One region of the Weizmannia sp. WK01 genome, then DNA from elsewhere that is predicted to be linked to it. Evidence: predicted binding sites of a transcription regulator. Region 1 holds the regulator's gene; the other holds the start of a gene.
What was found. Region 1 encodes NrdR, which represses ribonucleotide reductase genes. Its sites were predicted from a motif close to AACACNATATATNGTGTT; they were not measured.

Region 1 (5,963 bases):
GACGGATCCGAATTTGCAAAATATCCCGATCCGCATGGAAGAAGGCCGGAAAATCCGCCAGGCGTTTGTCCCGTCGGAAGAAGGCTGGCTCATTTTTTCATCGGATTACTCGCAGGTGGAGTTGCGGGTGCTCGCCCATATTTCCGGCGATGAAAAGCTGATTGAAGCGTTCCGCGAAGGCATGGATATCCACACGAAAACGGCGATGGAAGTTTTCCATGTAAAAGCGGAAGAAGTAACGTCTGAGATGCGGCGCCAAGCAAAAGCGGTCAACTTCGGAATCGTATACGGCATCAGCGACTACGGGCTATCGCAAAATCTCGGCATTACCCGCAAGGAAGCAGGCGAATTTATCAAACGGTATTTTGCGTCCTACCCGCGCGTTAAGGAATATATGGATGAAATTGTCAGGGAAGCCAAGCAAAAAGGCTATGTCTCCACCCTTTTAAAGCGGCGGCGTTACTTGCCGGAAATTTCAAGCCGGAATTTCAACTTGCGCAGTTTTGCTGAAAGGACGGCCATGAATACACCGATCCAGGGAAGCGCAGCCGATATTATTAAAAAAGCGATGATCGATATGGCAAAAAGGCTGAAAAAAGAAAAGCTGCGGGCGCGGCTGCTGCTGCAGGTCCATGACGAGCTGATTTTCGAAGCGCCGGAAGAAGAAATTGAAGTGCTGAAAGAAATTGTGCCAGAAGTGATGGAGCATGCCGTAGATCTCGCTGCTCCCCTGAAAGTGGATTCCGCATACGGGCCGACCTGGTTTGATGCAAAATAGCTGCAGGCAACAAAGAAAGGAAAGAGGAATCAAGCATGCCGGAATTACCGGAAGTGGAAACGATACGAAGAACGCTGGCACAGCTTGTTGCCGGTGAAACGATTGAAAGCGTAACGGTACTTTTGCCAAAAATGGTCAAAAAGCCGCTTCACACAGAGGCGTTTGCCGATGCTCTGGCCGGTGAAACGATCCGTTCGCTCGGGCGGCGCGGCAAATTTCTCATTTTTTACACGGACCATTACGCGCTTGTCTCCCATTTGCGCATGGAAGGGCGATACTGGGTTTATGACCAAAATGAACCGGTTGAAAAGCATACGCATATGATTTTTCATTTTCAATCCGGAAAGGAACTAAGGTACAAAGATGTCCGCAAATTTGGGACAATGCATTTGTTTTTAAAGGGGGAGGAATTGTCCTCTCTCCCGCTTTCAAAACTCGGCCCTGAGCCGCTATCCGATACGTTTACGGAAAAATATTTATACGGCCAACTAAAGAAAACGGAACGCAATATCAAAACCTGTTTGCTCGATCAGACGGTCATTTCCGGGCTCGGGAACATTTATGTGGACGAATCCTTGTTCCGTGCTCACATCTATCCGGAGCGAAAAGCAAAGTCACTGACAAAAAAAGACGTGCATCTTTTACACAGCGAGATCATTCAAACGTTGCAGGAAGCCGTTGAAAAAGGCGGCAGCACGGTCCGTTCCTATGTAAATTCGCAAGGACAGATGGGCATGTTCCAGCTCGAGCTGTATGTTTACGGCCGGAAAGGGGAGCCGTGCCGGAAATGCGGCACCCCGATTGAAAAGATGGTTACAGCAGGCCGCGGCACCCATTACTGCCCGAATTGCCAAAAGAAACGCAGATAACGGATTGAACATTGGCCAGGCCCCCTCCATACACTGATAGCAGCGATGCAAAACGGAAGGGGCGATGGCCGTGGGTTTCCGGCTTTCGATTTTGCTATTGGCATTGGCGGTTAGCATGGATAATTTCAGCACAGGTTTTACATACGGGCTGCGGAAGATGAAGATTCCGCTTAAGTCCCTCCTCATCATCGCCGTTTGTTCGGGGGCGTCTTTATTTCTTTCCGTGCTGTTCGGGAAGAGCCTGCTCCACTGGATTCGCCCGGAAACGGCAAACCGGATTGGCGGCGTGATTTTAATTTTGATCGGGGCATGGGTGATGGTCCAGTTTTTTCGGTCAAACGACGAAAAAGAAGAACCCGGGGAAAAAGTCGTGCTCAACTTTGAAATCCGCTCATTGGGCGTCGTCATCCATATTTTGAAAAAACCGACGAGCGCGGATTTTGACCGTTCTGGGGCCATTACCGGCATCGAAGCGGTTATGCTCGGGATTGCGCTCTCGCTCGATGCATTCGGTGCCGGGATCGGTGCGGGCATCATGGGCTACTCCCCGTTTCTGCTCAGTTTTCTTGTTGCCGGTATGAGCTTTTTGCTTGTCTCTTCCGGCATCCGGCTCGGCATGCTGTTTTCCCGGCTGCAATGGATCCGGAAAATTTCCTTTATACCAGGTGTTCTCCTCATTTTGATCGGTATATGCAAGTTTTAACAAGGCAGGTGGGAATATGGCAAAGATTATCGGCTTAACAGGCGGGATTGCAAGCGGCAAAAGCACGGTGTCCAATATGCTGAAAACAAAAGGGTTTACGATTGTCGATGCGGATATTGCCGCAAGAAAAGTGGTCGAACCCGGCGAACCGGCGTATGAACAAATCATTGAAGCGTTCGGCGAAGGGATTTTGCTGCAAGATCTCACGCTTGACCGGAAAAAACTCGGGGCACTCATTTTTGCGGATGAAGCACTCCGGATGAAACTAAACAGCATTGTCCACCCTGCAGTCCGGGCCTGGATGACGCGGGAAAAGGACCGGGCAATTGAAAATGGGAAAAAAACCGTCTTTCTGGATATCCCGCTTCTTTTTGAAAGCCGGCTTACCTATATGGTTGAACGCACCATCCTCGTTTACGTGGATGAAGAGACGCAGTTAAAGAGATTAATGGCCCGAAATGGCCTTTCAGAAAAAGAAGCGCAGATGCGGATCCGGGCGCAAATGCCGCTGAGCGAAAAAAAGGCACTGGCGGATGCGGTGCTCGACAACAATGGCAGCCTGGAGGAAACAAAACAGCAGCTTGAAAAAATCGTGTCAGAATGGAAGCTCGTTCCATGATGGGTACATCATGGTTTTTTTTATGCAAAAATAGGGGAATAACGCTACATAACTTTTAAAATATGATATACTAATTGATGAATAATGGATTAAAAGTATGTCATTTATTATTCGAAGGAGTTGTCTGCACTGTGGAAACAAAAATTGCGATTAATGGGTTCGGCCGCATCGGCAGAATGGTTTTCAGAAAAGCCATGATGGATGACGCTTTAAATATTGTGGCGGTGAATGCCTGCTATCCGGCGGAAACACTGGCACATTTGATTAAATATGACTCCATCCACGGCGTATTTCCCGGAGAAGTGGAAGTGGAAGAAGAGGAAGCACTCATTGTAAACGGCAAACGCATTCGGCTTTTGGCGGAACGCAATCCGGCCCAACTGCCGTGGGGAAAAATGGATATTGATGTGGTAATTGAAGCAACCGGAAAATTCAATGCAAGGGAAAAAGCCGCGCTCCATCTTCAGGCAGGCGCGAAAAAAGTATTGTTGACAGCACCCGGGAAGAATGAAGATGTCACGATTGTTTTAGGAGTAAATGAAAACGTTTTAGATATCGAGCGGCATCATATTATCTCGAACGCTTCCTGCACCACAAACTGCCTGGCACCAGTCGCGAAAGTGCTTGATGAACAATTCGGGATTGTAAACGGCCTGATGACAACGGTCCATTCTTATACGAATGACCAGAACAATATTGACAATCCGCATAAAGATTTAAGGCGTGCCCGGGCCTGTGGCAAATCGATCATTCCGACGACAACCGGGGCGGCAAAAGCGTTAGGCCTTGTTCTCCCGCAACTGAAAGGGAAACTACACGGCATGGCGCTGCGTGTTCCGACCCCGGATGTATCGCTAGTGGACCTTGTCGTCGATTTGAAAAAAGAAGTGACGGCGGAAGAAGTGAATGATGCATTTAAGGCGGCGGCGAAAGGCTCGCTGCAAGGCATTTTGGACTATACAGAAGTGCCGCTCGTTTCTTCGGATTATACGACAAATCCGTACTCGGCCATTGTCGACGGCTTATCCACGATGGTCATGGATGGAAGCAAAGTCAAGGTGCTGGCCTGGTACGATAATGAATGGGGCTATTCTTGCCGCGTCGTACAACTGGCACAGCTCGTCGCGGAAAAAATGGAAGAAACCGGGAAAATCAATATTGCCTAAGCCGAACGGAGCAGCACCAGCCTGCTCCGTTTTCGTTACCAGTTTTCAGAGCCGCGCCGGAGGATGACTTGTGCGGGACGCTGACGAAATAGAAGTGTAAACCTTTCTATTCTATTGATGGATAGATGAAAAGTGAGGACTTTTCCGGATATACAAACAGAAGATACATCCAATATGTTCTGCATGGATGAATTTCTTTCGGGAATAGGATGAACCTTTCTGTTGTCTATTCACCTTCTTTTATATATGATGGTAGTAAGAATGTATCAGAACGGGGGGTTCATATGAAATGTCCGTCTTGCCATAGCAACAATACGCGTGTGATCGATTCAAGGCCGGTGGACGAAGGCCGTTCCATCCGCAGAAGGCGTGAATGCGAAGACTGCTCGTACCGCTTCACCACGTTTGAAAAAGTGGAAGAAACCCCGCTCATTGTCGTGAAAAAAGACGGCAACCGCGAAGAATTTAACCGTGAGAAAATTTTGCGCGGGCTGATTAAAGCGTGTGAAAAACGGCCTGTGTCGCTGGACCAGCTTGAAAAAATCTCCATGGAGATCGAAAAAGAAATCCGCAGGCAAGGATATACAGAAGTCAGTTCCACCCTGATCGGGGAAATGGTGATGGACAGGCTGTCGAAAGTGGATGAAGTGGCCTATGTCCGCTTTGCTTCCGTTTACCGCCAATTTAAAGACTTGAATGTTTTTCTCGATGAACTGAAAGAATTGCTCAACAAGAATGCTTAAACGGAGTGCCTTTTATGAAACCGATTTGGAATGAAATACAGCCAGCTGACCGTTATCGTGCATCGTCAAACGGCCTGCTTCAGGACTACGATCAAAAGGTCATTTCGCTCCTGTACCAGCCGTTAATCGGGCCGCAATGTTACAGCCTGTATATGACATTATGGAATGAAGTGGAAGTCGGCCGGCTCTGGTCCGAAGACTGGAACCATTACCATCTGATGAGCTTTTTATCCATGAATTTGTCTGAAATTTACGAAGCCCGGCTGAAGCTTGAAGGCATTGGGCTTTTGAAAACATATATGAAACAAACGGACGACATCCGCATGTTTATATACGAACTGCAGCCGCCCCTGTCCCCGGAACAGTTTTTCAACGACGGTTTGTTAAATGTTTTCCTGTACCGGCAGCTCGGCAGAACACATTTCCAGCGGTTGAAACACTTCTTCTCCGACCGCGCCGTAGAACCGGGTGAGTACCGGGACATCACCCGCTCATTCCAGGATGTGTATGCCGCAAAAATCGGCCCCGAAGTGCTGAATGAGGCGGAAGCGCAGCAAATCAGCCGACTGGAAGAAAACCGCCGCTATATCGAAAAAACCGCCGCCCCGGTCATAAAAATCGAAAACACCCATTTTAATTTTGACCTTTTATATGCAAACTTACGTGATGAACTGATTCCGCTGCGTGCCATTACGCCGGAAGTCAGAGAAGCGATTGTGAAGCTTTCATTTTTATACGGTTTAAATGAACTGGACATAAAGAAAATTTTGCTCCAGGCATTGACGGCAGACTTGGAAATCCGGGTGGAAGATTTGCGGAAAATCGCGCGCAGCTGGTACCAGATTGAACATCATGATGAACTGCCGCGCCTTGTTGACCGCTTCCAGCCAGAAGCGGATGCGAAAGAACGAAAAGAGCCGGAAAACGATGAGGAGAAATTTCTCCGCTACCTGGAAACGACTTCTCCGAGACAAATGCTGATCGATTTTTCGGGCGGCAGCGAACCGGCGAAAGCAGATCTTGCCGCCATTGAAGAAGTCATGTTTGCCCAGCAGCTTCCCCTTGGCGTTGTAAATGTACTGATC
Region 2 (5,963 bases), 280 kb from region 1:
TGCTGATGATCGCCCCGATATGCGAGGCAGGTGAAAACGGATCACCGAGCACCAGTTTTTTCGTTTTGGCCACAAATTTTTCCATAAACGCATCGTAAATGTCTTCCTGCAGGAAAATACGGGATCTCGCTTCGCACGATTGCCCGGTATTATAGAAGATGCCGTACAGGGCACCATTGACGGCGGCATCGAGATCCGCATCCTGAAATACGAGATTCGGAGATTTTCCGCCAAGTTCCAGCGTGACTCTTTTCAATGTTTCCGAGGCGTTTGCCATGATCTCTTTTCCGGTGGAAGTTTCTCCGGTAAAGGCGATTTTATCGACCCCTTCATGCTTCGCCAAATAAGACCCGATTTTCGCCCCCGGCCCGGTAATCACGTTCACAACGCCTGCCGGAACACCGGCCTCATGGCAGATTTCAGCTAGTAAAATGGCTGTAATCGGCGTAAGGCTTGCCGGCTTTACCACAACAGAACATCCTGCTGCGATCGCCGGGGCAATTTTCCATGCAGCCATCATGAGCGGGTAATTCCATGGAATGATCTGGGCAGCGACCCCAACCGGTTCTTTTTGGGTATAGTTAAAGAACTGGCCGGGAACATGGTTCACAGCGCCGCGATGCCCGACAATTGCCCCCGCGAAAAACTCGAAATCTTCAATGGCCTGCATCACTTGCCCCTTAGCCGTTTCAATCGTCTTTCCGGTATTTAATATTTCCATTTCAACAAGCGCATCAAAACGGCTGCGCATAATGGAGGCAATTTTGTTCAGGACGCGCGCCCGTTTTCCAACCGGATAGCGCCTCCATTTTCCGTGTTCAAAAGCATGGCGCGCCGCCTCAACGGCCCGGTCGACATCCGCGTAATCCGCTTTCGGCACCGTGGCGATTGCTTCGCCGGTTGCAGGATTATAGACGTGAAACGTTTCGCCGCCGGCAGCATCCACCGGTTCTCCGTTGATGACCATTTTATACGCGCTCCGTTTCATTTCAGCAGGAAATACTGCTACTTCTTTTGTTATCGGCATGCATGTTCATCCTTTCTGTTTAATTGCCTTTGTATTCCGGTTTTCTTTTTTCAAAAAATGCCCGGACCCCTTCCTTGTGGTCGGCTGTTTGCCCTGCAATCTGCTGGGCGTATGCTTCATTTTCGAGCATTTCATCCAATGTGCTTTCAAAGCTTTTTTGCATATACCGCTTCACGAGGCCGATTGCTTTTGTCGGCATCGCGGCAAGCCTTTCAGCAAAATGCTGCGTTTCCTGTTCCAAGTGGCAGGCTGGAACCACTTTCGTTAATAGCCCGGACGCCATCGCTTCTGGTGCACTGATTTTCTCCCTTAAATTTGCGCATATCATTCACAAAATAATGGAGGTTTTTGTTTTCGTATTGCAATGCCTGTTCGTGTTCAATCCGGCGCGGCTGGCATGCCCCGATACCGGCTGTGATCAAGACCGTTTTTGAAAAATGGAGGCCTGATCCTGTTTCGATGCGAAAGGTGCCGCGGCCGGTTTTCTTCACATCCTGCACCGTTTCGTTCAGCACAATCGTTGGATGAAATTGCATGGCTTGTTCGATTAACCGGTCGGCCAATGATTGCGCTTTCACTTTTGGCATGCCGGCTACATCATAAATGTATTTTTCGGGGTAAAGCGCGGCAAGCTGCCCGCCAAGTTGCGGCATGCTTTCAATGATTTTAACTCTCATTTGCCGCAAGCCGCCGTAAAAAGCCGCAAATAAACCAACAGGCCCGCCGCCGATAATCGTCACATCATAAACGGTTTCGTCCATCAACCGCCCTCCTTTTTATCATTTTAATTTATATAACGTTTTTAACACGTTATATATTGTTTTTGATATATAAATAGTAGCATCGGACATTTTTGCTGTCAATATTCGAATTAAAATTTTTTAACCATTTTTCTGATGATTCTTTTAACCGGTGTTTTATAAGCGAAAAAAAAAACGGAGCATCACTTTGCTCCGTTTTTTTCTCCATTATTCCGTTTACAAGCCGCATTTTAATTGTGCGCCGCAGTTATCGCATGTATTGCAGCCGCCGATCTCTTTAACTTTCCCTTTCCGACAGATCGGGCAGGTATCGCCGATTTCGTTGCCGTATGTGACGTTTGTTGACCGGATATCCGGGATGGTATCAACCAGGACGACATGCTGTTTCGCGTGTTTCACTTCCGCTTTTTCCTGTTTTTCTTCCTGTGGTTCTTCTGCTTTCAATGTCAGGACTTGCGAATCCCGGCTCCCGTCCACATAAACGGTTCCGCCTTTCGCGCCGCCCTTATACAGGCGTTCGTACACTTTTTCCACCTGTTCAACCGTGTAGCCGCGCGGGGCGTTGACCGTTTTCGAAATCGAGCTGTCCACCCAGCGCTGGATAACGCATTGGACATCGGCATGGGCTTCCGGTGCAAGATCCATCGCGGTTACAAACCAGTTTGGCAGATGGTCTTTGTCCGTTTCCGGGTGCTTATCCAGATACTCCTGGACGATATCCGCATTGACCTCGATAAATTTGCCGAGGCGCCCGCTGCGGAAATAGGAAAAGGAAAAATACGGTTCCAGCCCAGTGGAAACGCCAACCATGGTGCCGGTCGATCCGGTTGGTGCAACGGTTAGCAAATGGGAGTTCCGGATGCCGTGTTTTAAAATCGCCTTGCGGATGTCTTCCGGCATGTTTTTCATATAGCCGGTTTCCGTGAATGCATGGCGCAGGCGGTTTGTCTCTTCTTCGCTTTCACCCGTTAAAAACGGGAAACTCCCCTTTTCTTTTGCGATCTCAATGGATGCGCGGTATGCTTCGGTCGCGATCGTTTCAAACACTTTGTCGACAAGTTTATTGCCTTCTTCGGATCCGTATTCTTTTTCCATATAAATGAGAAGGTCGGCTAAGCCCATAACGCCAAGGCCGACACGCCGTTCCCCGAGCGCCTGTTTTTTGTTTTCTTTCAGGAAGTACGGGGTCGCGTCAATGACATTGTCCTGCATGCGGACGCCGGTATGGACAGTTTGTTTCAATTGGTCCCAGCGCACTTCTTTCGTTTCTTTGTCGACCATTTTTGCAAGATTGACCGCTGCCAGGTTGCAGACGGAATAGGGCGCAAGGGGTTGCTCTCCGCAAGGGTTTGTTGCGACGACTTTCTGGCCGTATGCTTTTGCGTTTGTCATGTCGTTGGCGTTGTCGATAAAGAAGACGCCTGGTTCCGCCGAGTAAGTCGCGCAGATGTTAATCAAATTCCAAAGTTCTTTTGCTTTGATTTTGCGATAGACGCGCACTTTGCGGCCAAGTTTTTCCCATTCGCGCACATCGCCGATCTTATGCCATTCTTCATTGTATATGCGCATTTCTTCTTCGCTGTAATTTTCCACATCCGGAAATTTCAGCTCGAATTCTGCGTCTTGCTCAACTGCTTCCATAAATTCTTTTGTGAGGCAGACGGAAATATTGGCGCCGGTTAAAAATTCCGGATTATGAACGGTGTAATGGCCGCCTGTTTCCAGTTTTTCTTCCGCCTCTTTCATGACTTCTTCCGTAAAGCCGCCTTGGCCCGGAATATGTTTGTAGTTCACAATCCCATGGTACATTTGCCTTTCCATTTCAGAGAGCGGCGTGAATTTCAATTTGTCGTGGGCAAGCTTGCGGATCCATTCATCGTTCGTATTTTCGATCAGGAAACGCAAAATCCGCGGATTCTGCATTTTCGAAATGATAAATTCGACAATGTCCGGGTGCCAGACAGCCAGCATGATCATTTGCGCTCCCCTGCGACTGCCGCCCTGTTCGACCAGGTGCGTAAGTTTGGCGATGTCATCGAGCCATGAGACAGAGCCGCTTGATTTGCCGTTGACCCCTCTAGCCAGCGTATTGCGCGGGCGCAGCGTCGAACCGTTTGTCCCAACTCCGCCGCCGCGGCTCATAATTTCCATCACCTGTTTACGGTGTTCGGAAATGCCTTCCCTTGAATCCGGTACAAACGGCATCACATAACAATTAAAATAAGTCACTTCCGTTTCCGAGCCGGCGCCGTAGAGGACGCGGCCTGCCGGGATAAAGTTTAAGTTTACCAGTTCATTGTAAAACTTCTCAAACCATTCTTTCCGTTTCTCTTCTGTTTTTTCCACTGCCGCTAAGCCGGTTGCATTCCGTTTTGCGATTTGTTCGTAGTAGACTTCAAGAGGCTTTTCAATGATATCAAGCGACCTTTTGATGACCCCCGTTTCTCTTTCATCCGGGTGTTCCAGCGCCTGGCGGTAATCTTCTTCAATTAAGACTTCCGCTTCATTTTTTTCCCAGTCGATCCCTTTAATGACGCCGAGCCCCCTGGCCGGAAATTTCGGGTCTTCTTTAATCGTGAGGACAACAAAATCGCCCTTGCCCAATGTGACTTTTTCCGTGTCTTTAAACGCGTATCTGTCAATCATGACAAGCCTTGAAACGCCTTTGTACGTAATGTTCATATCCGGTGTAATCGGATGGACCTGCGGAAATAAGCGGATATCTTCGTTCAGCTTCTCCACATTCCATAATTTTTCTGTCGAAGCAACAGACATAACGACAACTCCTTCTCTATTTCTCCATGCAAATTCTCTGGTGGTTCTGCCTCCTTTAAAATAGCACACCGCAGGGAAAAATTGCAAGCAAAAATACTAGATATTGTATTGACATTTTGTTTTTATATACCATATATTGTGTTTAGGTCAAACCTCTTTCTTTTTGTCAAATGAAAAAAAGAATAAACCATGCCGAAAATCTGAGAAATCCCTCGAAAAAGCAGGCAAACCCGGGCATAACGAAAAAATTTGCCGCTTGCATCAAAAAAGCAGCCATAAAAAGCGCGGCACTAAAGGAAAAAGCGAAAAATCATACCTCTGGCCGCTAAAAAAAACAAATGTTCATTTATCTCTTAAAATTCCATTCATCCGACCGGTACCTTCTGTCTGCCAGTTCTTCGACATACGCCTGTTGCGCCGGCGTCAGCGTGTACGGTTCCAGCCGGATGCCGAGCCCTTCTTCAAACCCCTTATGGAAAGCCTCTTTTGCCTCCTCGTATGTGACGGGAACGTTGCGCAGCTCATTGATTGCAACCGCCTTTTTCTTAAAACTCCGCTGCATCCTTTCTCTCACTCTGTCATTCGGATATTTAAACAGGCTGAACAGCTTGTCCTCATCCATATCGAGCAAAATCGAGCCGTGCTGCAAAATGACGCCTTTCTGCCGCGTCTGTGCGCTGCCGGCGACTTTTCGCCCTTCCACGACCAGTTCGTACCAGCTCGGCGTATCAAAACAAACCGAAGAATGCGGAGACCTTAGTGCCTCCCGTTCTGCTTCCGTTCGCGGCACTGCAAAATACGCCTCCAGGCCGAGCGCACGAAATCCCCTGACAAGCCCCTCTGAAATGACGCGGTAGGCTTCCGTGACCGTTTTCGGCATATCCGGATGCGCTTCCGACACGATCACGCTGTAGGTCAGCTCGTGCTCGTGCAAAACAGCCCTTCCCCCTGTCGGTCGCCGGACAAAACCGAGCCCGTATCGTTTTACCGCTTCGAGATCGATTTCCTGTTTTGCCCGCTGGAAATACCCGATTGAAAGGGTGGCCGGATCCCAGCCGTAAAAGCGGATGGCTGGCGGAATCTCCCCTTTGCTGTGCCAGTCAAGCAGGGCCTCATCCAGCGCCATGTTAAAAAACGGCGGACAGTGGCCTGAATCTACAAACAACCAGGTTTCTTTTCCCATATGTACCCCTCTTCTTTAAAATATCACTTTACCAGTTTACCAAAAAACGACGCAAAACGGCAAAGCCCCGCTCAAGTTTGTGCCGGTTTTTCCGCTGGTGCTTAAAACAGAACGGTTACGGGCTTTTCAAACGGAAAAAGCTGAAAAAATAGCGGTGACATGTTTCTTAAAAAAAGATTTTGATTCAGAAGCGCAACACGAATATAATAGTAGATAG

Region 2: a site for NrdR is predicted at 4,689-4,706, ahead of OF158_RS09900 (vitamin B12-dependent ribonucleotide reductase). Genes of this name have one in related genera too.

What each region holds. Positions count from the first base shown of each region.
Region 1 covers NZ_CP109616.1:2,358,838-2,364,800, reverse strand. Annotated here, with positions in the region: gene polA (DNA polymerase I) at 1-778, shown strand, start outside; gene mutM (DNA-formamidopyrimidine glycosylase) at 814-1,647, shown strand; gene ytaF (sporulation membrane protein YtaF) at 1,712-2,350, shown strand; gene coaE (dephospho-CoA kinase) at 2,367-2,969, shown strand; gene OF158_RS11325 (glyceraldehyde-3-phosphate dehydrogenase) at 3,101-4,135, shown strand; gene nrdR (transcriptional regulator NrdR) at 4,420-4,878, shown strand; gene OF158_RS11315 (replication initiation and membrane attachment family protein) at 4,893-5,963, shown strand, end outside.
Region 2 covers NZ_CP109616.1:2,079,663-2,085,625, forward strand. Annotated here, with positions in the region: gene OF158_RS09885 (aldehyde dehydrogenase family protein) at 1-1,027, opposite strand, end outside; gene OF158_RS09890 (enoyl-CoA hydratase-related protein) at 1,047-1,355, opposite strand; partial or broken gene OF158_RS09895 (NAD(P)/FAD-dependent oxidoreductase) at 1,330-1,788, opposite strand; gene OF158_RS09900 (vitamin B12-dependent ribonucleotide reductase) at 2,005-4,563, opposite strand; gene OF158_RS09905 (lipoate--protein ligase family protein) at 4,910-5,746, opposite strand.